Regions from separate parts of the Oceanobacillus iheyensis HTE831 genome, predicted to be linked through region 1. Evidence: riboswitches for the same ligand, from Rfam matches in the RefSeq annotation. Region 1 holds a riboswitch; each other region holds the start of a gene.

Evidence for each region. Region 1 has a riboswitch for thiamine pyrophosphate ahead of thiT (energy-coupled thiamine transporter ThiT). Riboswitches for the same ligand answer to the same signal wherever they lie in the genome.
Region 2: it holds a riboswitch for thiamine pyrophosphate, as region 1 does, so the genes downstream of both, thiW (energy coupling factor transporter S component ThiW) here and thiT (energy-coupled thiamine transporter ThiT) in region 1, are expected to answer to the same signal.
Region 3: it holds a riboswitch for thiamine pyrophosphate, as region 1 does, so the genes downstream of both, thiM (hydroxyethylthiazole kinase) here and thiT (energy-coupled thiamine transporter ThiT) in region 1, are expected to answer to the same signal.

Annotation. Positions count from the first base shown of each region.
Region 1 is NC_004193.1:1,417,494-1,427,435, forward strand. Features, by position in the region: gene OB_RS07155 (M3 family oligoendopeptidase) at 142-1,920, shown strand; TPP riboswitch at 1,981-2,084, shown strand; gene thiT (energy-coupled thiamine transporter ThiT) at 2,193-2,762, shown strand; gene OB_RS07165 (hypothetical protein) at 2,898-4,310, shown strand; gene OB_RS07170 (carbon starvation CstA family protein) at 4,609-6,342, shown strand; gene OB_RS07175 (cory-CC-star protein) at 6,445-6,702, shown strand; gene OB_RS07180 (ArsA family ATPase) at 6,724-7,647, shown strand; gene OB_RS07185 (zinc-binding dehydrogenase) at 7,662-8,642, shown strand; gene OB_RS07190 (DUF421 domain-containing protein) at 8,929-9,786, opposite strand; gene OB_RS07195 (DUF1657 domain-containing protein) at 9,798-9,942, opposite strand, start outside.
Region 2 is NC_004193.1:501,323-511,264, reverse strand. Features, by position in the region: gene OB_RS02630 (spore germination protein) at 1-627, shown strand, start outside; gene OB_RS02625 (GerAB/ArcD/ProY family transporter) at 605-1,708, shown strand; gene OB_RS02620 (Ger(x)C family spore germination protein) at 1,695-2,807, shown strand; partial or broken gene OB_RS02615 (spore gernimation protein GerQ) at 2,938-3,072, opposite strand; gene OB_RS02610 (ABC transporter permease) at 3,424-4,125, opposite strand; gene OB_RS02605 (ABC transporter ATP-binding protein) at 4,122-4,970, opposite strand; gene OB_RS02600 (LytTR family transcriptional regulator DNA-binding domain-containing protein) at 5,082-6,122, opposite strand; TPP riboswitch at 6,217-6,332, shown strand; gene thiW (energy coupling factor transporter S component ThiW) at 6,413-6,916, shown strand; gene tenA (thiaminase II) at 6,913-7,596, shown strand; gene thiD (bifunctional hydroxymethylpyrimidine kinase/phosphomethylpyrimidine kinase) at 7,593-8,387, shown strand; gene thiM (hydroxyethylthiazole kinase) at 8,416-9,189, shown strand; gene thiE (thiamine phosphate synthase) at 9,196-9,816, shown strand.
Region 3 is NC_004193.1:673,235-683,176, forward strand. Features, by position in the region: rRNA gene OB_RS03495 (23S ribosomal RNA) at 1-1,941, shown strand, start outside; rRNA gene rrf (5S ribosomal RNA) at 2,067-2,182, shown strand; partial or broken gene OB_RS18850 (zinc-binding dehydrogenase) at 2,364-2,671, opposite strand; gene OB_RS03505 (thiol-disulfide oxidoreductase DCC family protein) at 2,804-3,172, shown strand; gene tenA (thiaminase II) at 3,621-4,298, opposite strand; gene OB_RS03515 (Lin0512 family protein) at 4,321-4,680, opposite strand; gene thiM (hydroxyethylthiazole kinase) at 4,714-5,493, opposite strand; TPP riboswitch at 5,584-5,687, opposite strand; rRNA gene rrf (5S ribosomal RNA) at 6,035-6,150, shown strand; tRNA gene OB_RS03530 (tRNA-Met) at 6,238-6,314, shown strand; tRNA gene OB_RS03535 (tRNA-Asp) at 6,391-6,467, shown strand; gene thiL (thiamine-phosphate kinase) at 6,621-7,589, shown strand; gene tsaE (tRNA (adenosine(37)-N6)-threonylcarbamoyltransferase complex ATPase subunit type 1 TsaE) at 7,599-8,048, shown strand; gene tsaB (tRNA (adenosine(37)-N6)-threonylcarbamoyltransferase complex dimerization subunit type 1 TsaB) at 8,059-8,766, shown strand; gene rimI (ribosomal protein S18-alanine N-acetyltransferase) at 8,759-9,208, shown strand; gene tsaD (tRNA (adenosine(37)-N6)-threonylcarbamoyltransferase complex transferase subunit TsaD) at 9,205-9,942, shown strand, end outside.

The DNA.
Region 1 (9,942 bases):
ATAATTCAAAAGCAGAAGAAGCAAAATGGAACTCTCTTTTGAGTGAAATACTTTTGTTCCAACCAATTTTTAATGTTTATTTTCAAAACTTTCGTTATAATTAAGAAGACAAAAGATTTTAAATAATGAAGGAGGGATTTGATGTCATTTACACTATCACCAGTCTGGGATTTAGATACCATATTCCCAGGAGGAAGCCATTCTAAGGAATACCAGAATCATGTTCAACAGGTAAGAGAAGATATAACTTTAGTATCACAACAAGTTACACAAATCGATACGTCTATTATTAGAGTAGATGAATGGACTAATCTCTTTATAAAATTGGAGAAGTTGCAAAAAGAATTTCGTGAGGCAGCAGCTTTTGTTAGTTGTTTAAGTGCTCAGGACGTAAAAGATGAACAAGCGAATCTACTTGTTGCAGAGCGAAGTGAGTTATCAGCTGAAATGGAAGGATTAACTACATTAATTGACCAAAAAGTAGCTCAAGTTCCAGAAAAAGAATGGGAAGAATTAATAGGCTCACCTGAATTAAAAGATTTAGAATTTGTATTAAGGGAAAAAAGAGAAAAAGCAAAGAAACAATTAGCGAAAGAAGTAGAAATGTTAAAAAATGACCTTTCTGTTGATGGGTATCATGCATGGAATCAAATGTATGGTACTATTGTTGGGAAGATGAGTGTTGAACTTGAGGAAGATGGAGAGATTAAAGCGTACTCTGTTGGACAGGCTGCGAATAAAGCAAATCATCCAGATCGTAAAAACAGAAAGTATGTATTTGATCAAATATCTAAAGCGTGGGAGAAAGACGCAGATTTAATTAGCCAAACATTAAATCATCTGGCAGGATTTCGACTACAAACATACAAGCATTATGGATGGAACAATGTATTAAAAGAACCGTTAGAGAAGAATCGTATGAAACAAGAAACGCTTGATGCGATGTGGAATGCAATAGAAAAAAATAAACATCATTTTGTAAAATATTTAGATAAGAAAGCTGAGTTACTAGAGTTGGATAAATTAAGTGTTTATGACATTGGTGCTCCACTCGGTAAAGAAGAAGAAAAGAAAAGTTATTCAGAAGGTGCAGCATTTATTGTTAATCATTTTGCGAAATTTAGTCCTAAAATGGCAGACTTTGCACAAATGGCTTTTGAAAAAAATTGGATAGAAGCAGAAGATAGACCAGGGAAACGTCCTGGTGGATTTTGTACAAGCTTTCCGAATAGTGAGCAGACAAGAATTTTTATGACTTATTCTGGAACATCTTCTAATATAGCAACATTGGCGCATGAACTCGGACACGCTTATCATCAACATGTCATGAATGATGTTAATGGATTAAATCAAAGATATGCGATGAATGTAGCCGAAACAGCTTCTACCTTTGCGGAAATGATTGTTGCTGATGCATCTGTACAATCTTCAACAACTAAGGAAGAGAAGCTATCTCAGCTTGAAGTAAAAATCAAGCGTAGTATTGCATTTTTTATGAATATTCATTCCCGCTTTTTGTTTGAAACACGTTTTTACGAAGAAAGAAAAAAAGGAATGGTGTCGGTAGACCGTTTAAATCAATTGATGGTGGAAGCGCAGAAAGAAGCGTATTGCGATAGATTGGATGAATATGATCCAAACTTCTGGGCTTCAAAAATGCATTTCCATATTACTGGAGTACCTTTTTATAACTTCCCGTATACATTTGGATACTTATTTAGTCTAGGAATTTACAAGCATGCTCAAGAACAAGGAGGAAGTTTTGAAGAGGATTATATCGCATTATTAAGAGATACTGGAAGAATGACTGTAGAAGAACTAGCACAAAAACATTTACAAGTAGATCTAACAAAACCTGATTTTTGGGAAGAGGCAATTTCCTTATGTGTTAAGGATGTTGAGACATTTCTTCAATTATAAACTATTGTATAAATAGCCAGATTAACGTACAATAAAATATAGCAAAAAAGTAAATAGAAAAAAGCCTGCAAGGGGAGCCATATGGCTGAGAGTGGACGTATAATGTTCTGACCCTTTGAACCTGTTAGTTAGTACTAGCGTAGGGATTGTAGTCTTTTTGATGGACAGTAGTAATGTGTGAGCGAAGCAATGACTGTATAATGCAGTCCCATCAAGAAGCTTCCCGATGGCATTACTTTTTTGTTGTGTAAAAAAATAGGGGAGAGTAGATAATGACAACAAAAAAGACGTTATTTTTAGTCGAGGTAGCTGTTTTCACAGCGCTTGCACTATTACTAGATTTAATTCCGTTACAAATAAAAATATGGCCACAGGGTGGCTCTATTGATTTTGCTATGATTCCAATATTCATTGTAGCCTTTCGATGGGGATTAAAAGGCGGCTTAATATCAGGATTCCTATGGGGAATGTTACAAATTGCTATAGGGACTGCGTATGTATTGGTGCCATTGCAAGGATTCATCGATTACGCAATTGCATTTACTGGCATTGGTTTAGCGGGAGTTGTCGCAAAATCAGTACAAAAAAATGTTCGAGAAAATAAGGTTAAATCATACTTATCTTTAATTACTTTAGGAGTATTTATCGGTTCATTCGCACGTTTTATTGCACATTATATTGCAGGGATAGTATTCTTTGAATCTGCAGTAGAAGGGCAACCAGTATGGTTATATTCTCTTCTGTATAATGGCTCGTATATGTTACCTTCTTTTGTACTGAGTGCAGTAGCTGTATTCTTTTTATTCCATAAACAACCAAAAACATTACTTCAAACAAAGTAGACAATTTGCTCACACAAACAAAGTCTGAGGACCAAGAGTCCTTAGACTTTTATTATTAAATGAAGATAGTTACAGTAGCGAAAACACTTCTCTTTGCATAGGCTATAGTACATTCAAGGAGAGGAAGAATGTAGGATGACATTAACCCTAGCGCATTTCATTTATGGGTTGTTTACACTTGTAATTATCATCACTATGATTTTTCGGAAAGGAATTGTACTACCGACCTTATTAGGAACTTTCATATTGTCATGGGTTTTTAATGGCAGTATCGTTTCAGGATTTACAGCCATCTTTCATGCCAATCTAGTCGCCGCGCAAGAATTATTTAGTATATTTTTAATTATTACATTTATGCTTGCTTTATTACATTCATTAAAAGACCTTGGTGCCGATGTGCGAATGATCCAGCCAATACAAAGCGTAATGGTAAATGGACACGTATCATTCTTTGTATTAATAGGAGTAACCTATGTAATTTCATTATTCTTTTGGCCAACCCCGGCTGTACCATTGATTTGTGCATTATTGGTTCCTGCTGCAATTAGAGCGGGGTTACCAGCAATGGTAGCTGCAGTTGCAATTGCAATTGCCGGTCAAGGCATGGCACTATCATCTGATTATATCGTTCAAGTAGCTCCAAATCTCTCGGCAACTGCTGCAAATATAGATACAAGTGTTGTTGCCGACCGTTCACTCATTCTCTCTTTAGTTGCTGGTGGAGTCGCTATCGCAATTGCATATACACTTTATCGAAAACATATACGCTCAAAACATGATCCGGAAAATGAAAGGGAGTTAGAACAACTGCAGCAATCGGAGCATTCTCTACACCACCCCAAAACGAAACAGTTAGAAACATGGAGCAAACTTTTTGCAGTTATTGTACCAACTGCTTTGTTAGCTGTAGTCGTGTATATGCTTTATGGTAAGTTTATTGCGAATACAGAATTAGTAGGTGGTGATGGAGCTGCATTTGTTGGTGGAGTTGCAGTAATATTGTTATTGCTCTCGACAATAGCGTTTGGAAAACAAAACGCATTAGACTATGTAGGGAGTCATATTACAAATGGTTTTGTATTTGCTTTTAAGGCTATGGGGCCAGTTATACCTATCGCTGGATTTTTCTTTCTTGGCAGTCCCGAGTTTTCAGGTAGAATATTAGGTGTGGAAGAAGGACCTGCATTATTATTTGATCTAGTTGCTTCTATTCAGCAATATCTACCAGAAAGCTCATTCTTAGTTGCTTTCAGTGTGTTAATCATTGGAATAATAACAGGTTTAGATGGTTCTGGTTTTTCAGGCTTGCCCTTAACGGGAGCATTAGCTGCTTCTCTTCAGACAGGAGGAGTGGATGCTGCTACACTAGCCAGTATCGGTCAATTAGGAGCTATTTGGACGGGGGGCGGCACCATTGTTGCTTGGTCGTCATTAATTGCAATAGCAGGTTTTTGTGGTGTATCTGTAATGGATTTGGTTCGAAAGAATTTTATCCCTGTAATAGTCGGATTGATTATAGCGACAATCGTAGGAGTTATCTTTCTTTAAGATTCTTATTTTATGATACCTTTATATGTTACGTATTCTTCCATTATAAACAATGGAAGAATAGTAAACGTGTGAAGGTATTTTTTATCTAATTTAATATAAAAATAGGTTATACAAATTTGTCGAATATGTTAGAATAATTTTAATAATAAAACAAAGGAGTGATGACAATTGAATGTGAAAAGGAATTACAAAACAGATAGTACATAAAAACTGACCAAAAATAGTCATGGTTGTACTAAATAAAAGCGCTTACACATAAATTGATACAAATATATTTCAAAAAGGAGGTAATCAATTGAATGCTATCGTTGTTGCTCTAATTGGTATTGTTATCTTTATATTGGGTTATCGTTATTATTCTAAGTTTGTTGCAGAAAAGATTTTTCGGTTAGACCCAAACTATGTTACTCCTGCACATCGCTATAAAGATGGTGTGGATTATGTTCCGACAAATAAGTTTGTTTTGTGGGGGCATCATTTTACTTCTGTAGCAGGTGCAGCTCCAATACTCGGTCCCGCAATCGCAATCTATTGGGGATGGTTACCAGCTTTTCTATGGGTAGTATTAGGTACGGTATTTGCAGCAGGAGTTCATGATTTCGGGACTTTAGCATTGTCTGTCCGCAATAAAGGATATTCTGTCGGTACCATTGCCGATAAGTTAATCGGTAGAAAAGGGAAGCTATTATTTTTATTTATTATATTAATATTAGTTTTAATGGTAAATGCAGTATTTGCATGGGTAATTTCCAATTTATTTATTAGTTATCCATCTAGTGTTTTGCCAGTGTTTATTCAAATACCGCTAGCAATCTGGATTGGATACGCTGCTTATAAACGAAGTAAAAAAATGTTAATCCCTTCTCTAGTTGCACTCGCTATCATGTATTTAACGGCAATTTTAGCAAGTAGATTTGACTTTTTACAAATTGATCTTGTGCGTTTTATGGGTGGAGAAGATGGAGCAGGGTTGTTTGGGTTAGGAAGTGTATCAACGGCATTTTTAATTTGGATTGTTATTCTAATGGTTTATGTGTATATTGCTTCGACATTGCCGGTATGGAAATTACTACAACCGAGAGATTTTATTAATTCACATCAGTTAGTAGTAGGACTAGGTATTCTTTATTTAGGGCTTATTTTCACAAATCCTAGTATTTCAGCTCCAGCTATTAATGAGAGCCCAGATAAAAGTCTATTGCCGTTACTATTTATTACCATAGCATGTGGGGCTATTTCCGGTTTTCATGGGCTGGTATCTTCTGGTACATCATCGAAGCAATTAAATAAAGAAACAGATGCAAGATTCGTAGGTTATTTTGGGGCTGTAGGTGAAGGAGTACTTGCACTTGTATCTATACTTGCGGTAGGAACGTTATTTGCAAATACAGATGCATTTTCTCAAGCGTATGCATCATTTTCAGACGCAAACGCAATTGGACTAGGAAATTTTGTTGAAGGTGCAGCTAATCTGGCACAAGGATTATGGATACCAACTGAAATAGCTACAACAATAGTTTCTATCATAGTTGTTAGCTTTGCAGCGACAACATTAGATACATCCGTACGCCTTATGCGTTATATTATTGCAGAGTTAGGTATTGAATATAATATTAAGCCATTAACAAAAACACATGTTGCTACCTCGGTAGCCGTGTTATCCAGTACAGCTCTAGTTCTGATTCCAGAAGGGCCGAATGGATTTGGGTCTGGTGGTTATCTCATATGGCCATTATTTGGTACTGCAAACCAACTCCTAGCAGCGATAAGTTTATTCCTTATTTCGATTTGGTTAAAACGTAGAGGAAGTAACTATCTCGTCACACTCATTCCGATGATTTTCGTTATATTTATGACCTTATATGCGATGTTCCAACAAGTATTCTTTGAGTGGTCTTGGTTTGGAAGCGGATCAAATATGTTATTATTTGTATTAGGAGCAATCATTTTTGTATTTGCTATTTGGATTGCTTTAACCGCCTTTCATGAATTAACGAAAAAACAAGATGATCCATTCGATAGAGAATAACATGGATGATACTGCCTTTATAACTGGAACAATCATTACGTGTTGTGCTGGTTTTGAGGCAGTATTTTCATTTTTCTATAAGAGAAAGGAGTGTTCATAATGATGTTGGAAAATATAAAGAAACTAATTTCTTATTATGAGGAAGTCATAAGTTTGCCGCATCGTAATGAAGTAGCTAGAGAATTACGAAATGAGGATGATTTCTTTTTGCTATTACTTTATTCGGAAATGCTTGGAATCCCGAATCCAGTTTACTACTATACATTAGAGTTGTACCCGTATATTATCGAAGATTTTCATGATTGGCATTTGCGAATGGGGATGGATAAATCTCCATTAAGTGGTATTCGTTGTTGCTAATAGTTGAGAGGGGGATTTGGTGTGGAAGTATTACATAAACGTATTATTTTTGTTGGTGGTAAGGGGGGAGTAGGTAAGTCAAGTTCTGCTGCTGCAATTGCTTGGAAATTAGCAAAGGAGGGCAATAAGACATTACTTATATCAACCGACCCTGCACATAATGTGGGGGATATATTTCAAACCACCATAGGCGGGAAAATAAAAAAATTAGCTAATTCCCTTTATGGATTAGAGATTGACCCTGAAATAGAGACTGAATCTTATATCCGATCCGTGAAGGAAAATATTCAAGGTGTGGTTCATGTAGGAATGATTGAGGAGGTTAATCGACAGCTGGATACTGCAAAAGCCTCTCCTGGTGCAGACGAAGCAGCTTTATTTGATAAATTAATCTCAATTATTTTGGAAGAAGGGAATCAGTTTGATAAACTAATATTTGATACTGCTCCAACTGGACATACGATTCGCTTGTTGACCCTACCGGAATTAATGGGAATTTGGATAGAGGGATTATTAAAAAAACGAAAGAAAACGAACGATAATTATTCGCAACTATTGAATGACGGAGCACCTGTAGAAGATCCAATATACGATGTTTTACATGAAAGACAGCTTCGTTTCTCAAAAGCAAGAGAAATTTTACTCGATCAACAACAAACAGGCTTTCTATTTGTATTAAATCCTGAACGACTTCCTATATTGGAAACAAAAAAGGCCATCGATTTGTTAGGACAGTACCATCTTCTTGTTGATACTGTAATAATAAATAAAGTGTTACCTGAAAATGTAGATGGCACGTTTTATAAAAGAAGAAAAGAGCACGAACAACAGTATATGAAATTAATTCATGAATATTTTCAAGATCAAAATAAAGTTATAATCCCTTTATTTACTGAAGATATAACAAGTATGGAGCAATTGGAAAAAATGAATAGCTTTTTATAGAAAGGAAGATTTTGATGAGAGGGTTAGTACACGAACGTAATCAAGTAACAATCAAAGATATGGACGAGCCAACACCAGCTTCAAATGAAGTTGTTGTTAAATTAAAGGCAGCTGGCTTAAATCGAAGAGACTTGGCAATTCCGAAACGTAGAGGCGATGAACAAGAAGCTTTAATTCTTGGCTCTGATGGTGCTGGAGTGATCGATTCTATTGGAGATGAAGTAGAGAACGTACAAGTTGGTGATGAAGTGATAATTAATCCATCATTAAGATGGAAGCAAAATAGTGATGCACCTCCGAAAGGATTTGATATTTTAGGAATGCCTGATCACGGAACTATAGCTGAGAAAATTGTAATTGCTTCAGACCAAGTAGAACCAAAGCCATCTTATTTGTCTTGGGAAGAGGCAGCAGTGTTTTCGTTGGCAGCACTTACAGGTTATCGGGCAATCTTTACGAAAGGTAAGTTACAACCGGGGGAGACTGTATTTATTCCAGGTGCGGGAAGTGGAGTTGCATCATTTCTAATTCATTTTGCTAAAAATCATGGTGCACGAGTAATTACTACATCTCGTAGTAAGGATAAACAAGAAAAAGCAAAGGATTTAGGAGCAGACGTTGTATTGGATACTTCGGATGATTGGGAAGCAGCTTTACAGGACGAGACGATAGATATGGTTATTGACAGTGTAGGAAAAGCCACTTTTCATCGCTCTTTAGCAGTACTGAAAAAAGGGGGAAGATTTGTTACATTCGGGGCAACGACGGAAGATGTCATTGATTTTGACTTACGTTCATTCTTCTATGGACAATACCAATTAATCGGCACAACGATGGGATGTAAAGAAGAGTTAGAGGCTGCATTAAATCATTACATTAAATATGAAACACGTCCTGTTGTAGATAAAGTATTTAACTTAGAAGAAAGCCTAGATGCTTTAGAGTATTTAAAAGAAGGGAAACAATTTGGGAAGGTAGCGATACGTATTTCATAAGGTAATAAAATAGTTCTATACATCAGAGCAGTTGAAAATAGGGAGTAATCAAATCGGGTACTGAATGAATCGGAACTACTTATTTTTGTTCGCAAAATAAGCTTGGTGCCTAAGTACCGTTGAAAAACCTATTTTCACACTGCAATGTTTTTTGATACAAGAATTCCTGTGGGATGAAGGCATAGGTGAGATACCGGCATATGAGCAACCCGATACTGACCAGTCCATGGACGAGCGGAATTTAATTCTAATCTTGATTATCAATTAACACTTATAGTAGTCTTTCTTAATTTAAATGAGGTTCTAGAATACGCTTGACTTTGTTCATTTTTTCACTACAAGCTTGATAAATAGCTTTTGAAGTGGGATTATCTGTTGCTAAGGCAAAAAGTTCTAAATCTGCTTGTGATTTTTTTATCTTTGCTAATAGTAAAGCAGATTGATTTGGAGTCGCCACTGCTAGATGATCGTCGTAAAGATCCACGTACAATTGACCTTGATGGTCTACTTGTCCTAGGAATACATTTTCTAGTGTGATATTTTGCTTTTCAAGTTCTGTATGAAGCCATTCTGGATTTAAAGCAGCATTTGCTAATGGTTCTAACATGATATTGCCATCCATAATGACTGTTTGCGGTTCTTTATCAGGCGCTACTGCTATTCCTAAATCTTTCGCTGTTAAAGGTCGGTTTTCTTTTTTAGGAAGTATATTGAATGTACCAGAAGGCTCTAGTACAGCAAATTCTACATCGGATGCTAAGAAAACATTATTATCTCTTAGTTTTTCCATCAATTCATCAGTAGAGTACCCTTCTTTTTTCAAATTATCTTCCATTATTTTTCCATCTTGTATAAATACAGTGCTTTTTCCCTCTGTAAAATCTCGAACTCGTTTACTTTTTAAGGAGAGCTTTTCCATTCCATAAGGCACGATAAACCAGATAAACATAGCAAGCAGTGCATAATAAAAATTAGTACTTGGATCCATGGTATGGACGGCAGCGATTCCTCCTAGCACAATGCCTGTAATGGTCTCAAAAATATTAAATTGTGATATCTGTTTTGTACCAAGCCACTTTACTAAAAGGAAAAGAATAATAATCAAGGTGAGGGATCGAAATATTACAATTGTCCATTCTGGCATATGACATCCTCCTATGATTTATATTGTGGTTCCTCTTTTGTCAATTTTATTACTTGATTGTTCATATCATTTTTTACTTCTTCTAAAAGTATATTTGCTTGTTCAATAGCTGATTGCAATTCAGTATTTCGAGTGGTCTCATGTAAGGACTCTAAG
Region 2 (9,942 bases), 920 kb from region 1:
AGCTATATCATTGCACTTATTCTACCGGCATTATATATTGCTTTCGTTTCATTCCATTATGAAGCAATTCCTTTGGAGCTTGTTTATTCGCTGCAGTCTTCGTTGAGCTACGTACCATTTCGGCCATTTATAGAGTTAATGATTATGCAGCTTTCCTTAGAGTTGCTTAGAGAAGCGTCCATTCGACTGCCACCTTCCGTCGCCACGACTTTTGGGATCGTCGGAGGGCTAGTTGTAGGAACAGCAATGGTTGAGGCAGGAATTGTCTCCTATGGTGGGCTTATAGTTGTTGCATTAACATCAGTCTCATCATTTGTTCAACCAAATCTTGAAATGAGCAGCTCGATTCGTATATTAGGATTTCCTTTAATGCTATTGGCAGCTATATTCGGCTTTTTTGGAATTGTCGTTGGAGTGTTATTTGTGTTAATTCACTTGTCACGCCTTATTTCATTCGGTTTTCCATATTTTTCACCTTTTGTTCCATTAAACATGGAGAATTTTAAAGATACTATCATTCGTGTTCCTTCTTGGATGATGTATAAACACTCCAAAAATTCTTCTCATTATAAGCAAGAAAAACGATCAAGGAAGTGGAAACTAGATGAGAGTGAAGAGCAGTATTAGTTCTGTAAATTTATTTTTTCTGCTGGTGCAAACGATGATTGGTGTAGGCTTGTTATCATTACCTCATCAAACACATGAAGCAGCAGGCAGTGACGGATGGATTTCCATTTTAATTTCTGGATTTTTTATTCAACTAATTGTACTGCTTATTTGGTTACTTTGCAGGAATTTCCCCAATCTTACCTTATTTGATTTTTCTAAAGTAATTTTTGGGGAAACTTCTGGAACTGTATTAAATTTTTTATATATTATTTACCTGCTCACAGTGATTTGTTATATCTTCATTATATATGTGGATAACTTGAAACGATGGATACTCCCTGAAACTCCAGCATGGATATTATTTTTGATAGCATTCGTTCTACTTATTTATGGAAGTATTTGTAATATAAAAAATTTGGTATCTTTATTTTCTTTACTATTCATATTCATTCTGTTTTTATTCTTCATTACGTTTTTGGTTTATGGTGATCCAAACATAGATGTTCGCTATCTCTTCCCTATTGGTTCCAGTGGTGGATGGAATATTCTTAAAAGCACTAGTGACTCAATGATATCCTTCATAGGGTTTGAAACATTACTTATTTATTTTGCTTTTATAAAGCAATCTAAAACTATTTCAGCACTGAAAGGAGTTTTTTTAGCAGTATTATTTGTAACCATTTTTTTAACGTATATTGTGATTCTAAGTACCGTAATGCTTAGTCCTGAAGAAATAAAAAACACGCCGGAACCGGTTCTATATATACTAAGTGCGATGGAAATAAGAATTTTAAGCCGATTAGATTTAATATTTCTTTCTTTCTGGGGTCTGATAGTTTTTACTACTATTATTAGCTACACCTTTTCAGCAAGTATGGGAATAAGTAAATTAATCCATATCAAACATAAATTTGCTGTGATACTATCTGGAACATTCGTCCTTATCGTTTCGATAATATTTTATTATATGGAGATTACCTTACTTGAAAAATGGTTAAAGCATTTAAGTTTAGTTTTCGGCATTATTATCCCTATCCTACTGCTTTTAATAACAATTATTTTTAAAAGAGAGGCGGCATCGACCTATGAGAAAAACTGAGCTCTTCTTGATCTTCTTTATTCTTCCATTACTAGCTGGGTGCTGGGATGAAAGATTTCTAAAGAATTCCCGTACTGTGTATTTATCAGGTTTTGACTTGGATGAGAATGGTGATTATCAAACAACTTCAATTATTAGAGATATGAATATTAGTGAGTCAAGCAGGGGGGAAATATCCATATCGAATAAACTGGTAACTGGAAAAGGAGGTTCGATAAAAGAGGCAAGCATGACAATTGATCAAAGCGTACCTGGTAATTACGATCCAGCAAAAGGAAGAACTTTAATCTTAGGAAACGACGTCGCCAAAGGTGATATCTACAATGTGCTGGATCCTCTTTACCGGGATCCAAGGGTGGATTTAAACGCCAAAATTGCTGTGACAGATAACAGTGCAAATGGGATAATTACCCATATATCCGAAAATGAAGTTGAAAAAGGGGAATACCTGTACGAATTGATTCACAGCAGTGAAAAACATTCGGTGATTCAGGATATTACACTAAGATCGATTCGCACCTATTTGTTTGATGAAGGAAAAGATTTCATGCTCCCTTATCTGAGCAAGGACGAGGAAGATAATGAAGTTAAAATAAATGGGGCTGCTCTTTTTCATGACCACAGCTTTACCGGACAGTTTCTTTCCCCTGCTGAAAGTACTTTGCTATTATTATTTATGGAAACACAATCCAAAAAAGCACTTTTAACAGAACAGTTAGATAAAAAAGCTGGCGGATCTGTCAGCTATAATGTAAAAAGCGTATCAAGAAAACTTAAGCTGGAAAAAAAAGAAAAGGTACATGCTGATATTATGCTGCAATTGGACGTAGAGATTGTTGACTATCCTCCAGACCATTTAGATAAGCAGGAAATGATCAATTTTTTGGAAAATCGATTATCAAAGATTCTCACTGAAAAAGCGGATGCTCTGTTCAAAAAACTTGCAGCGAATCAAAGTGACGTACTTGGATTAGGCAGAGAACTCATTGCCTTTCATCCAGCTATATGGAAAGAAATAAAGGGAGAAAATTATTATGAGCATATCCTTGTTAATCCAAAGGTAAAAGTCAATGTTAGAAGTAGTGGAATCATTTTGTGATCACTGAAGTTGATCACCTTTTTCTTTCTGATATTATTTTTTGACCTATTTCTATTAGACTTCTATTCATAACATCGATACAACGGAGACACAGTCATAAAGAAAGAGCATATGTATGCCCTTTCTAAGTTTGCATTAATGCTCTCAAATCTTGATCAAATACGAGTCCTTGCATTAGTTTTGATTTCGCTAAGCACAGGGTTTTGAAATTAATAACTTCATGTAAATCCATTGATTCATGATCAGCTAATTTTTGTTTATCCATTTCTAATTAACCTCCTTATTCGTTAATACAATCAATTGTATTGTTCCAAAAATAGGAGTGAATATTCTTTAATGTTTTTTTTAAAAATTGGAAACAGGTTACATCTTTAAGAATCGGGCGCTTTAATGAAGCAATGAAAGCCTAATTTCTCAATTGAGAAATTAGGCTTTTTAATATTGAAAATTTCCTTAACGTTGTAAATCCGCATTTTCCTGACGCTACCCCTTATAGAGTGACTCAAAATTTATCGGGCACAACATAAAGAGTCCTCCGCTACTTAAGCAAACGAAGGACTCCAGTCAATTATAAAACTATTCTTTTGCGTTTATTAAATAAAACGTGGCAATTATATTAATCCATCATTCGTTTCTTGAAGGACAAGATTGTTAATCCAGCACCAACAACTATCCAAGCACCAATAATTGCAAAAGGTTGCCAATAATCGGCAATAGTCCCGTTCGTTATATTCGCTATTTCAAATAACTGAATAGCTGGTGTATATTCTAACACTTTCAGAAAAGGATATTCTTCTGCAAACCCAATAAACATATTAGACATTCCAAATATAAACATTACAGGTAAAATATAGATGGAAGCTTCTAAAACAGAACGAGTGATTAATCCTAACCAAGTTCCTAGCGCAATAAAGAATACAAGAGATAATACAACTCCTACTATTACCGGTATAAGATTAGAAGGTGAAAATCCTGAAATCAACATAGAGATATACGTAATTACTAATGTGATAACTATTGTTACGGCACTTTTTCCTGCTAGTATCTCCGTAATGGTAGCAGGTGAAAGCATCAAACCACGAAGTGTATTCTTTTCCTTTTCTTCCGCAATAATTGCACATTGAAGAAAGGCACCTACCATAGATAAAGAAATGCTGATAATAAATATATGAATTTCTAATGGAACAACATCCATCCGTCCATATATGAGCGCAAATACGAGTGGTAAGATAATCGTTGAAGAGACATACATATTACGATATAAGTCTTTTAAATCCTTTTGAAAAATTGCCATAAAACGTTTTACAGAAAAAGTCATACTAGTTCCCTCCCCGTTACTTCTACGAAAATATCCCCTAAAGTTGGTTCTTTTGTGCGGATGGTTTCTATACGATCTTCTGAAATATATCGTTGAATATCATTAGCAATAGAAGGGGCTAAAGGTAATTCCAATTCTCTACCATCCCTTAGCTCTAGCAACACTTTCTCTTCACGATATTGCTTCTTCAAATTTTTAGGGCTATCCAATAACTGCACAGAACCTTTATTCAAAAATGCTACACGATGACATAAATGATCTGCTTCTTCCATATCATGTGTTGTTAAAAATACCGTTGTTCCTTGTTTATTCAATTCTTTTAATCCTTCATGAATGTGCTTCGAGTTCACGGGATCTAATGCTGAAGTTGGCTCATCCAAGAATAATATTTCAGGGTTATGAAGTAATGCTCTTGCCAAGAGCACGCGCTGTGTCATACCTTTTGATAACTTGGCAACTTGTTGCTTTGCTTCATTTTGTAAACGAACCATCTCTAACACTTCATTAATGCGGTTCTCTTGCACATCATATAATTGCGCATACGTTTTTAAATTATCGTAGATAGTGAGACGGTTATACAAACCACTATTATCTGTAACCACTCCAAATCGTTTTCGTTGAGCTGGCGATTTTAATTGTTGAACTGGTACACCAAATACTTTTGCTATTCCAGAAGTGTGTGTTAATTGTCCAGTTAATATTTTTATTGTGGTTGTTTTTCCTGAGCCACTTGGTCCTAAAAAACCGAATGTCTCTCCTTTCTCGACTTGAAAAGTTACATCGTTAAGTGCTTGCTTATTTTGATAAACTTTTTCTAAATGACTTACCTCAATGACTGAAGTCATGTAATTCCCTCCTGAAAATCCAATTTTCATTTGCATCTTCAGAATACTGTTATATCAAGGTCTTCGCACTAAATTTCCGATGAATGGAGTACCTAATAGGTTAAATGGAGCTTAATCGACTCCTAAAATTTGCTTTAATTCAACCAACTTTGCTTTCGATAAAGGTACTTGAGTTTTTTCTTTATCTTGCAAAACAAGACTGTAACTATTTCTCGTCCAGGTAATTACTTCTCGTACTTTTTGTAAATTTACGATATAAGATCGATGACATCGGAAAAATCCTTGATGTTCTAATTTTTCTTCTAATTGACGAAGCGTAAATGCTGTTCGAAACGATGACCCTTTCATATGTACTACAGCTTGACCTTCATCACTTTCAATGTAGTCAATCTCTGGAGGATCAAGTAGTACTATCTTGTCATTTACTTTCGAAGGTATTTTATTTAGCTGAAAAGAAAAATCTTGCTTTCCTAACTCTTCTTCTGAAACTTCGTCTATCTCTTGCTTCTCTTCGTTTTCTTCTGTTTTAATTTCAACTGTTTGTAACCCTTCCTCGTTAAGTCGGTAAACTCTTTCTGCTAATGTAATTGCACTTTCCATATTGGATGTCAGTATTAATACACCTTTTTTATTCTGCTTAAGATGGTTTAAAACATGAACCAATACTCGTTTCGTTTCTAAGTCAACATTTAAATCCGGCTCTTCAAAAAGATAAATACTTGCATCCTGAATAATTGCTTTCCCATAATGAACCCGCTTTTGTTCAGACTCTGTTAATTTACTAATTGGCTTATCCTTCACTTCATGTAATTGTAATTTTTCAATCAAATCTTGATGATTGACATTCGTTTGATATAATTTTTCCATAAATCGAAAATATTCTTTTATATTCATCCGTTCGTAAAGGCCGTTATTCAATAATTGAAGTCCTAACGCTTGAAAGTACTCCACTTTATCTTTTAATGTAATTCCATTTAATTCGATACTACCGTTATTAATTTTTTTATCTCCAACAATCATTTTTATTAACATCTGCCTAACATTTAAGGAGGAATGAATCGCTGCAACTTCCCCTTCTTGAATCGTTAAATGAAACGTCGAAAACAAGATGTGGTCACCTTGTCGATATTCTAGTTCTCTTAATTGAAGCATCTATCTCAGTCCCCTTTGAATCCCAATTTTATGTATTCAGATGACAGAATTTATTTATTTTGTTACAGTTAATATGAAGTAAATAAATACGAAAAGCAACTACTAGGGGTGCCCAGTACTATGTGTGGGCTGAGAGGAAAGCACCTACTTTCCGACTCTTATGGACCTGATCTGGTTAATACCAGCGTAGGGAAGTAGTCAATAATTTTGATGATTACATTCTCAGTATACCAAAACCAGGTCCTTTAATTGGACCTGGTTTTTTGTTTGTTTTAAAAAGGAGAGATAAAGTGAAAAACACCCGCGTCTTAACATTGATGGCTGTCCTTGTTGCCATTGGAACGATTGGTTCACAGTTATTATGGTTCCCTGCTGGTGTCGCACGAGCGTATCCTGTTCAACATGCAGTAAATGTTATGGCAGCAGTGTTACTTGGTCCAGGACCTGCTGTTGGTGTTGCTTTAATGATTGGTTTACTTCGAAATCTCTTAGGGCTAGGAACATTACTAGCTTTTCCCGGAGGAATGATTGGCGCTTTTTTTGCAGGGATACTTTATCGAAAATGGCGGCGTCATCGTTTAGCAGTAACAGGAGAAATATTAGGTACTGGGATAGTTGGTTCGCTCCTTGCCGTTCCTTTTGCTAATTTTTTAATGGGCTCAAGTGTTGGTGCACTTGCATTTCTACCAGCATTCATCGTTAGTAGTGTTTCAGGAGCTTGCATAGGTTGGTTTATATTATCTAGAGTCCATCATACAGAACTTTCACACATTCAGAGGAGGGATTATTCATGAATTTCTCAGAAGAACTAAGAAAGGAAAACGAAGATATTTTTGCACTTATAAAAGCTCATCCGTTTGTGGAAGGGGTAGGAAAGGGAATACTACCTGTAGATGCAGTTCGTCATTATGTTCAAGCAGATTATGCTTATTTAAATGGGTTTATGAAAACAATCGGCATGGCCATCGGAAATGCCGATCACCGGGACGACATTGCTTACTTTAGTGAGCTTATGCAGTTTTCTCTACATGACGAAATACAAGCTCATCTGTGTTTTTGTGACTATATTAATGTAAACTACGAAGACTTACAAGAACTGCCATTGCCTCCAACAGGAGATCATTATGTTAAACATATGATGTATCATGCCCAAACAGGAACTACTGGAGAAGCAATTAGTGCGCTTTTACCATGCCCTTGGACGTACTATGAGATCGGAAAATATATAAATGAAATATGGCAACCATCGGATAATCATCCATTTCAAATTTGGATACAATGTTATGCAAATACAGAGCAAGATGTTGAAGAAATGTGTGCACGTCTTGACGAACACGCAAGACATGCTTCAGAAAAAGAAAAAACAAATATGAAAATTGCTTTCCGAAAAAGTTGTCAATTAGAATACTTATTTTGGGAAATGGCTATATCCACGGAGGAGTGGCCCTCAATAAAGGAGGATATTAAAAAATGAAGAATGTACCATGTGCATTAACGATTGCTGGCACAGACCCAAGTGGCGGAGCTGGCATACAAGCAGATTTAAAAACATTTCAAGAGCTACAAACGTATGGCATGTCTGTCATTACTTCCGTAGTCGCTCAAAATACTACTGGTGTAACTTCGGTCCATCATATGCCAATCAATATGATCGAAGACCAACTTGAAGCTATCCTGGAAGATATGCCTATCCACGCTTTTAAAACGGGAATGATTGCCAATAAACAAATGATGGAAATCATCTCAAAAAAAATAGAGAAACTGAATGCACCTTATGTTATGGATCCGGTTATGGTTGCTACCAGTGGTGATTCCCTTATAGATAAAGAAGCTCGTTCATTTTTAAGAGAAAGTTTACTCCCTCAAACGGCACTAGTGACGCCGAATATTCCAGAGGCAGAATTTATTACTGGAAATTCTATTGAAACAGTAGAAGATATGAAAGATGCGGCAAAACACATTGTTGATCATTTCCACGCAGATGCGGCATTAATAAAAGGTGGTCACATGGAAGGGGAAGCAATAGACTTTCTATATGACGGATCTAAGATCCATACATTTTCAGCTGAAAGAATTAATACCAAAAACACCCATGGCACAGGGTGCACCTATTCTGCTGCTATTACTAGTTATCTTGCTAAGGGGTACTCCATTGTAGAAGCAGTTCGACACTCAAAAGACTTTGTTACTGTTGCAATATCCAAATCATTTGAGCTCGGTAATGGTAATGGACCAACGAATCATTGGGCGACTCGAGAAAGGTAATGGAGATATTAAGGAAAGGGAGATAAATATGCAGGTCGATATTATTAAACAGGTACGTGACACTAAACCACTTGTGCATCACCTAACTAATCAAGTAGTAATGAACTTCTCTGCCAATGGTTTACTTTCATTTGGCGGTTCACCAATTATGGCAAAAGCGATAGAAGAAGTTGAACAAATTGCGGCAATTTCAAATGCCGTTTTAATTAATATCGGTACGTTAACTTCCACCGAATTGGAATCTATGATTGCTGCTGGAAAAACAGCGAATAAGCATAATATTCCAGTATTATTAGACCCTGTTGGTGTTGCTGCCACCTCTTTTAGACGAAATGCTATTGATAAAATTTTAGAGGAAGTTCGACCAACTGTTATAAAAGGAAATGCTGGTGAACTAGCAAGTCTCGTTAATATCAATCTCGAAGCAAAAGGAGTAGACTCCATTGGTGACGGAAATTTAGATGTTATTGCGCAAAAAGTAAGTGAAAAATATAACACTGCAGTTGTTGTCACCGGAGAAACGGATGTTATTTATGTAGATAATCATTTGATTCATAATGGTACAGGTCATCATTACCTATCATCAATAACTGGTTCCGGTTGTTTATTAGGCTCCATTATCGCGGCGTGCTTAACCACAAAATCCACACTAAAAGATCAATTAATGACAGCGGTCTCGTTCTATGGACTTTCTGCTTCTTATGCAGCTAATCAAGAAAATGTTCATGGTACAGGTAGTTTTTTACCTGTATTCATTGATTCGCTTTCTAAAATGCCACAGGAACTTACGGAAGGAGAATAAATCATTATGAAATTCGATAAACATATGCTTCGAAAGTATTTTATTATGGGTAGTCAAAACTGCCATCGAGACCCACGGGAGATATTAAAAGAGGCAGCCTCTGCAGGAATTACTGCTTTTCAATACAGAGAAAAGGGTAAGAATTCTTTAACAGGAACTGCAAAAGTTGAACTCGCAAAAGATTTAAAAGCTATTTGCCATGATTTTCAAATCCCTTTTATTATTAATGATGATGTAGATTTAGCAAAACAATTGGATGCAGATGGTATTCATATCGGTCAAGATGATCAACCTGTAGAGGTTGTGCGGAAACAGTTCCCAAATAAGATCATTGGATTATCTATATCTACGAATAATGAATTAAATCAAAGCCCATTAGATCTTGTCGATTACATTGGAGTTGGTCCAATATTTGATACAAATACGAAAGAGGACGCTAAGACAGCGGTAGGTCTTGAATGGATTCAAAGTTTAAAAAAACAACATCCTTCCCTTCCATTAGTTGCAATTGGAGGTATTAACACTACCAATGCACAAGAGATAATTCAAGCTGGAGCTGATGGTGTATCTTTTATTTCAGCCATTACAGAAACTGATCATATTTTACAGGCTGTACAACGCTTATAAAGTGAAATTTAACCTAGTGGGGATTTTCATTCTCCTCTGCTTGAATGTTATTTATCCTGTGAACAACTATAACTTTCAGCTAAGCCTCATAGTTTAAATATTGGTATTAGTCCCCTTCGAGACAAA
Region 3 (9,942 bases), 740 kb from region 1:
TTGGGAGTCAGACTATGGGTGATAAGGTTCATAGTCGAAAGGGAAACAGCCCAGACCGCCAGCTAAGGTCCCAAAGTATACGTTAAGTGGAAAAGGATGTGGAGTTGCCCAGACAACCAGGATGTTGGCTTAGAAGCAGCCACCATTTAAAGAGTGCGTAATAGCTCACTGGTCGAGTGACTCTGCGCCGAAAATGTACCGGGGCTAAACGTATCACCGAAGCTGCGGATTGTTCTTACGAACAATGGTAGGAGAGCGTTCTAAGTGCTGCGAAGTCAGACCGTGAGGACTGGTGGAGCGCTTAGAAGTGAGAATGCCGGTATGAGTAGCGAAAAAAGAGTGAGAATCTCTTTCACCGAATGCCTAAGGTTTCCTGAGGAAGGCTCGTCCTCTCAGGGTTAGTCGGGACCTAAGCCGAGGCCGATAGGCGTAGGCGATGGACAACAGGTAGATATTCCTGTACCACCTCATGATTGTTTGAGCGATGGGGGGACGCAGTAGGATAAGGAATGCGCACCGATGGACGTGTGCGCCCAAGCAGTGAGAAAGTCAGATAGGCAAATCCGTCTGGCAATTTCAAGCTGTGATGGGGAGGGAAATTGAGTACCGAAGTTCCGGATTTCACACTGCCAAGAAAAGCCTCTAGTTAGATCATAGGTGCCCGTACCGCAAACCGACACAGGTAGGCGAGGAGAGAATCCTAAGGTGAGCGGGAGAACTCTCGTTAAGGAACTCGGCAAAATGACCCCGTAACTTCGGGAGAAGGGGTGCTCCTTCATAGGAGGAGCCGCAGTGAATAGGCCCAAGCGACTGTTTAGCAAAAACACAGGTCTCTGCGAAGCCGAAAGGCGAAGTATAGGGGCTGACACCTGCCCGGTGCTGGAAGGTTAAGGGGACGAGTTAGCTCTTCGGAGCGAAGCTTTGAACCGAAGCCCCAGTAAACGGCGGCCGTAACTATAACGGTCCTAAGGTAGCGAAATTCCTTGTCGGGTAAGTTCCGACCCGCACGAAAGGTGCAACGACTTGGGCACTGTCTCAACGAGAGACCCGGTGAAATTATACTATGCGTGAAGATGCGCATTACCCGCGACAGGACGGAAAGACCCCGTGGAGCTTTACTGTAGCCTGATATTGAATGTTTGTGCAGCTTGTACAGGATAGGTGGGAGCCTTTGAAGCGTGAGCGCTAGCTTACGTGGAGGCACCCGTGGGATACCACCCTCGCTGTATGAACATTCTAACCCAGGACCGTGATCCGGTTCGGAGACAGTGTCAGGCGGGCAGTTTGACTGGGGCGGTCGCCTCCCAAAGAGTAACGGAGGCGCCCAAAGGTTCCCTCAGAATGGTTGGAAATCATTCGTAGAGTGTAAAGGCAGAAGGGAGCTTGACTGCGAGACCTACAAGTCGAGCAGGGACGAAAGTCGGGCTTAGTGATCCGGTGGTTCCGCATGGAAGGGCCATCGCTCAACGGATAAAAGCTACCCCGGGGATAACAGGCTTATCTCCCCCAAGAGTTCACATCGACGGGGAGGTTTGGCACCTCGATGTCGGCTCATCGCATCCTGGGGCTGTAGTCGGTCCCAAGGGTTGGGCTGTTCGCCCATTAAAGCGGTACGCGAGCTGGGTTCAGAACGTCGTGAGACAGTTCGGTCCCTATCCGTCGTGGGCGTTGGAAGTTTGAGAGGAGCTGTCCTTAGTACGAGAGGACCGGGATGGACACACCGCTGGTGTACCAGTTGTTCCGCCAGGAGCATGGCTGGGTAGCTACGTGTGGTAAGGATAAGTGCTGAAAGCATCTAAGCATGAAGCCCCCCTCAAGATGAAACTTCCCATCACTTCGAGTGAGTAAGATCCCTCAGAGACGATGAGGTTGATAGGTCCGAGGTGGAAGCGTGGCGACACGTGCAGCTGACGGATACTAATTGATCGAGGACTTATCTAAGTTCTTAATATTGATGTCACGTTACTCTTATTTAGTTTTTAGGGTACAATCCTAAATAAATAAGGAAGTTCGTTTAAAACCGTTCACGTCCTGTGAACAACACCGAACGACCTACATCCTGTAGGTCTGGTAGCGATAGCGAAGAGGCCACACCTGTTCCCATGCCGAACACAGAAGTTAAGCTCTTCAGCGCCGATGGTAGTTGGGGCTTTGCCCCTGCAAGAGTAGGACGCCGCCAGGCAACGAAAGAAAAGACGGATTAGATTTAAATATCTAATCCGTCTTTTTTCTTTTTTTGTTAGGGTTGAAAAAAAGGGCTCTACAATAGTGGCTCTATAATATTTGTTTGAGTAAAAGAAAACTAAAAAACACACAATCTCCTATTTTTATTATCATTGTTTAAGCTACTAAACAAACCAAAAAGGAAATGTACGATCAATAACTGGGTTAGCTTTTTCTTTGAAATTTCTTCTAGCATTCGTTTAAATTCTGCTCTTGTACCTAAAACAGAGCCATACAGGATAATATGTTTTATGTACATGGTTCTAAATTCGAGTTCTGTCTTTTGACCACCTTCAAAGTCAGATGTACAAAACTTCTCGTCTTTCTTCAATACTTAAAGGGAAGTGAAGAACAATGCATCGCCCACTACATCTAAAATAGAATCAATAGAACCAACACGCTCTTCCATTATTTACTCAGTAAGATGATCTGATTTATAAAGCAGCACAAGGTTTACTCAGAAGAAGTAAAAGGAAATGTATTTATATTGAAGTTATTAAGGGAATATATACAAATCAACAAATGATGGAAAACAATTTAAACTAGAAAAGACATCTGAAACAGAAGGGAGAAAAATCGTTTGAATAAACATATTGTATTTTTCGATGCTGAATGCCCTTTATGTAGGACAGTGAAGGCAGTACTGAAAAGTCTGGACTGGAATAACACCATTTTCTGGTACCCTGTTCAGGAATTAAGTGATTCAATCAAAGAGAGAGCCAATAACTATAAAAATATGTATGACGAAATCTATATGTATACAAAAGATAATCGTATACTGACAGGGTTTAATACCGTCCGCAAGATTCTTTCTTTACTACCAGCCACTATCCCTTTAGCTTTATTGCTTTATTTACCGTTCGCACAAAAAATTGGTGATCCTGCATACCGCTTTATTTCAACTCGCCGTTATAAATGGTTTGGAAGGGTGCCTTATAATAAGCTGTAACTGGCAAAAAAGAGAGGCAGTGACAGAACGTGTAAAAAAAGATCCTGGTTATTTTATATATCTTTCTCGCTTCCACAGCCTTGTCTTTATCCTCCGTTCTATCAAGTGTCTTCACCTATTTTTCCGGTCTGAAAAACGTGCTTTATGAAGCGAATTATGATAGGCATGGACTTTTTATTAGTCAACTAAACGGGCTCTAAAATAATTGTTGGGGGAAAAGGAAAATGTAATCAATAATAAATAAGCAACCTCCTTATTGCTTTATTTACATCACTTAAATAAAGCAATAAGAGGATACACTTCGATCATAAACGTAAGACACCAGCTTTCCAATGAATTGATTGTCTGGTGACGTACATTTTACACGAAGCTGTTATGGGTTGATTATATTAACCACAATCTATAAGTAGTTCACTTATTATTACAATTCCGTATATTTAAAAGTCTGCTAGATTTGTTGTTTTTCCGAAAGCCATGTTTCAAATGTATAGGACATTTCCCAAAATGCAAGTTCGTATTCTTTCGCAATAATAAATTGTGTTTTGATTTTTTCCTTCTCTGCTTCTCCTGCTTGTTCAGCTAAAGTATTGAGCAGATCAATCATTTCTTGTGTGGATTCTTGGAACCAATCACTGCCATAGGTGTTCAACCAGTTCTGGTAAATTTTTTCCTTTGGCTTCGCATCCTTGTAGGTCAAACCAATATCTGCATACAACCAATAACATGGTAGCATTGCAGCTACAATTTGAGCTAAACTTCCGGACAGCGACGCGCGGTATAAATGTGATGTATACGCGTATGCAGTCGGTGCTGGTTTGAAATTCTCGATTTCAGCTTCTGTAATCTGTAAAATTTCTGCGTGCTCCTTATGCACCGTAAGTTCTGCTTCAGCGGTCTTCTTTGCTTTTTCTGCCAGTTTAGCGGCAATATGAAAGTCATCTGAATGAGCAGCCGCAAAAGCATGCACCTTCCCGTAATGTTTCAAATAATAGATATCTTGTAGAATATAATTTTTGAATGTTTCTAGTGGCAAATCACCACTTACGACCTTTTGTACAAATGGATGATTTAAACTTAACTGCCAGCTTTCTTTTGTTGCCTCACGCAATGAATCTGAAAAAAGCATAGAAAATCCCCCTTAATTTTGTTTAATAGCCTACTTCTACAACTGCGTTAACAATATACATTAAATCGTTTTTATCCTGCTGATCTTCCAAGAAAATCCCACTAGTTGTTGCCAAGCCTCCAGGTAAGACCTCAACAGTGACTGTACCATAAGGAATTAATTGTTTTATTTTGTCGTGATCCAATTTTTCCGTATCTAATGGAATACCCAGTTTTACATTTACTTTCATCTTATTTAAGTCAGCATCTGGTAAGATCTTCTTCATTCCTGGCATAGAATTGCTATGGATTGCATTCATTACAGCTCTTTCTGATGCAATATTCACGTTCTGTCCATGAACATCTACTCCTGTTCCTGTCTCGACAAATAGAAGATTTTCCAATTACTTTTCCTCCTTCGATAATGATACATATCCTTATAGTTCGTGAACTTGTTTGTATTTTTCTACTTTTTCATCAGTTAGAAAGTATATTTCATCGAGTAATGCCGGAATAAATGTTCCAGGCCCAGATGCTTTTTCCATTGCTAATTCAGCTGCAATACCATAACTTGTCACAGCATATATACCTGCTTGATAAAAGTCATCAACTACACTCACAAAAGGTCCGACAAAAGATGAAAGTAAACATCCGCTAGCCGTAATGTTTTGTAGCATTTCATGCCCGTTTGTACATAAAGCAGTTCGCTTACCATCTGTCACAACGTCAACTTTTCCAGTTGAGATGACAACCGTATCATATTTTTTAGCGACAGTTTTTGCGATTTCTGGTTCGTTTTCTTGAATAATGGAATCTGGCCCCTTTGCTTTTTCTAGCTTACCTGCCAACACAGCTATTTCCCCAGCATTAGCACGTATTGCAGCTAGCTTTACCGTTTTAAGTATGTCATCAATGATCTCCGTCCGAAAATCTGTACCTCCAACTGCAATGGGATCAAGAATAACTGGAACCCCATTCTTGTTTGCTGCCATTCCAGCCTTTAACATTGCTTCTCCCCGGTCTTCCGTTAATGTCCCCAGGTTTAGCACTACCGCGTCGGCGATTTCTCCATACTTTTTAGCTTCTCTTGGAGTATGAGACATCGCAGGTGACGCTCCGATAGCGATTAAGCCATTAGCAGAAAAATTAGATGCAACTTCATTGGTTATATTAAAAATAAACGGTTTATCTTGTTTAATCTTAGCAATAGCATCCACCAAAAATTCTCCTCTCCTATTAATTTAGAATAAAGAACAAATAAACCACCCCAAAATGGAGTGGTTTTATATACAGCTACAGAATAGGTATAGTCGCCAACTCCACTTTCCTACGCTGGTATTAACCAGTTCAGGTTCAAAGGGATCAAGAAATGCATCTTATCTCAGCCAAAATGGCACCCCTAGTGGATTTTTTTTTATTCTACCTACATCTTAGTTGATTTTTTCGTAAAAGTAAAATTATTCATATGAGTCAATTTTCATCGATGCTAAGTAATGATTGTTTTAAAAAGTTTGGATTATAATAATGACTTGGTGATATCCGAATGACATGATCCCTTAAAAAAACTTAAATACACGCACAAATGTAGATTTTCAAACTGAGACTAATTTAAAATAGCAACTCGTTTTGCAATCATATCAACGTTTCTTAGCATTTATTTTATAAAAACAAACGACGAAATAAAAAAAGTTTTAAAAAGGTATTGCTTTTTTATAGTTCTATGGATATAATATTACTTGTCCTTGATTTTAAGGATTGTCTGGTAGCGATAGCGAGAAGGTCACACCTGTTCCCATGCCGAACACAGAAGTTAAGCTTTTCAGCGCCAATGGTAGTTGGGGTTTTACCCCTGCAAGAGTAGGACGCCGCCAGGCAAGGATAATTTATCCTTAGATTGGATAGAATATGTAAGTATAACACATAGAAGTGTATGACCATATTTTCCATATCATAAGTCATATCGCGGGGTGGAGCAGTCTGGTAGCTCGTTGGGCTCATAACCCAAAGGTCGCAGGTTCAAATCCTGCCCCCGCAACCAAATTATTTACTATTACTTGAGTAAGATCCAGATTCACCATTGAAATACTGGATGCCATACATAAGTAAAAAAAGTTGGTCCGGTAGTTCAGTTGGTTAGAATGCCTGCCTGTCACGCAGGAGGTCGCGGGTTCGAGTCCCGTCCGGACCGCCATGAAAATTATATTAGAAGTTGTAGAACACATGGTTTGAATTGAAACCTGTGTTTTTTTAGTTTGTAGACATTATTTAGTCGTCCAATTTTTTTCTTTTTTCTTTTGTTTTTGCTATGATAGTTGGTAGTGAAGATAAAGAATGGTGATGTGAAATGGATGAGTTTTCTTTTATAGATTCGATTAAGCCGACATATTATCGACAGCCTTCTCTGTTAAAAGGAATTGGAGATGATGCTGCTGTTTTTCGTAGTTCAAAGGATATTGTTACGGCAGTAGATACTTTTGTAGAGGATGTACATTTTTCCCGTTCTACAATGGAACCGTATCATATCGGCTATCGAGCATTAGGGGCCAATATAAGTGATTTAGCAGCAATGGGAGCTTCACCTAGTTTCTATTTAGTATCTATTGTAATACCAAAGAATTGGACTCAAGCGGAGCTATCTCAGATATATTCAGGTATGGATGATTTAGCATCAAAGTATCATATGGATATTATTGGTGGAGATACTGTTTCCGGTAAGCAATTAACCATCTCTATTACAGTAATTGGATATACGATCACAAATAAAGCGCGATATCGTCAGCATGCAAAAGAAGGAGACATTGTCTTTGTTACGGGGACATTAGGAGACTCTCTAGCAGGGTTTCATATTCTGACCAGCGACAATGAAAACAACCGATATGTTGATCAAGATTTTTATATTCATCGGCATCGAAAACCGGAACCGAGAGTGGCTTTTGCGCAAGCTCTAGAAAGTCTGGACAGAGTATCTTTAAATGATGTAAGTGATGGGATTGCCAATGAGGCAAGTGAGATCGCAGAAGCTTCTAATGTGTCCATTGTATTACGTGAAAATGATATACCAGTTGCACCTTCCTTTTATCAATTTACGTATGAGCAACAATATCAGTGGAAATTGTCTGGTGGAGAGGATTTTGAACTCCTAGGGACAGTGGCTAAAGGTGACTGGGCTGTTGTAAATGAAGCTGCTGAGAAGACAAATACCCAATTGACGGTAATTGGAAGTGTTGTAGAAGAAGAAAAGCATCCTGTTTATATAGAAGATAATGCTATGCGTAAAGTGCTTAAGAAAAGCGGATATACGCATTTGAAGTAGGTGAATTAAATGAAAATACAGCTTGGTTCTCCGGAAGAAACAAAATCATTCGGCGAAAGACTAGCTAAGTCGTTGCGTCCGGGTGATGTTATTACGTTAGAAGGTCAGCTAGGTTCTGGTAAAACAACGTTTACGAAAGGAATTGCTTCTGGACTAGAAGTTAAGCGTCATATTACGAGCCCTACGTTTACAATTGTGAAAGAATACCGTGGGAAAATGCCTTTATATCATATGGATGTGTATCGTTTAGAGGATTCCCTGGAGGACATTGGTTTTGATGAATATTTTCATGGAAATGGAGTCTCTGTAGTGGAATGGGCTGGATTTATTGAGCCATTCTTACCCGTGGATCGTTTAGAAATATCTATTCATTATACGGAAAATAAAGATATGCGTGTAATTGATTTGAAACCTCATGGGTCTCACTTTGAACAAGTAGTAAATGAATTAAAAGGTTAGGAGTTAATGTATGAATATACTTGCAATCGATACTTCCAATCAAGTATTAGGTGTGTCATTATTAAACAATGGAGAGATACTAGCTGAACTTACAACTAATATCAAGAAGAATCATTCTGTTCGTTTAATGCCTGCTGTAGAAAGTCTTATGCAACAGGTATCTATGCAACCGGAAGAACTTGATCGAATTGTAGTAGCAAAAGGGCCTGGCTCTTACACGGGAGTAAGAATTGGCCTATCTACAGCAAAGACAATGGCATGGGCTTTAGAAATACCAGTAGTAGGAGTCTCTAGCTTAGAGGTACTTGCTTATCAAGGGAAGTTCTTTAGTGGAATTATATGTCCTTTCTTTGATGCGAGGAGAGGATTAGTATTTACTGGTGGATATCAATTTAACGATAATAAAATTGAAAAAGTGATTGAAGAAGAAAATTTACTTATGACCTCCATGCTGGATAAATTAAAAAAGCAGGGGGAAAAGGTAGTATTCTTGAGTCCGGATATTGAACAATTTAAAGAATTAATTAAAGAGGAACTAGGAGATTTAGCAATTATTCCTGAACCTATCTATCATCTTCCAAAAGCTTCGCACTTAGGGCTTGTAGGGATGAATTTAGAACCGGAAGCTATTCATGAGCTCGTTCCTAATTATCTACGTTTAGCAGAAGCAGAAGCGAATTGGCAAAAGAGTCAGAAGGAACGTCAAGTAAATGAATAATATAACGATGCGTCCAATGGAACTTGCTGATATACCTGAAGTTTTACATGTAGAAAATGCATGTTTTCAAACACCTTGGACAACGGATATTTTTTATCAAGAATTAATAGAAAATGCTCATGCGTATTATTATGTCGTTGAAGTCGAACGTACAGTTGTTGGTTATATTGGTTCGTGGATGGTGTTAGATGACGCACAAATAACGAATTTCGCTATTCTACCAAGTTATCGCAGAAATAAATTAGGTGAAAAGTTATTTCGTTATTTGATGCAGATTGCCATAGCAAAAGGAGTCGAGCGCCTATCCTTAGAAGTACGTGCATCAAACATAGCGGCGCAATCCTTATATAGAAAATTTGGTTTAGTTCCTGGTGGAGTTCGTAAGAGGTATTACACGGATAATCACGAGGATGCTATTGTAATGTGGGTGAATCTGAAATGAAAAAAGATACGATTATATTAGGTATAGAAACAAGTTGTGATGAAACCGCAGCCTCTGTAGTAAAAAACGGTAGAGAGATTATGTCCAATGTAGTTGCATCTCAAATTGAAAGTCATAAACGCTTCGGAGGAGTAGTTCCTGAAATTGCATCAAGGCATCACGTTGAACAAATTACACTTGTGCTTGAACAAGCAATTACTGAGGCTGATGTTACTTGGGAAGATATAGATGCAATCGCAGTTACAGAAGGACCAGGATTAGTAGGAGCTTTATTAGTAGGTGTAAATGCAGCGAAAGCATTAGCGTTTGCTAAGAAGAAACCATTAGTTGGGGTTCACCATATTGCTGGTCATATTTATGCAAATAGACTAGAGCATGAATTTGTGTTTCCGATGTTAGCCCTTATTGTTTCTGGTGGACACACAGAATTAGTCCTAATGAAGGAACATGGAGACTATGAATTAATAGGGGAGACAAGAGATGATGCTGCAGGAGAAGCATATGATAAGGTCGCCCGTATGTTGAAATTGCCTTATCCAGGTGGTCCACAAATTGATCGCTTAGCTGCTAAAGGTGAGGAAACGATTGAATTTCCTCGTGCTTGGTTAGAAGCAGATAGTTATGATTTTAGTTTTAGTGGATTGAAGTCTGCCGTTATAAATAAAATTCATAACGCAAAGCAACGTGATTTGACGTTAAGTGCAGAAGATATTGCTGCAAGTTTTCAAGCGAGT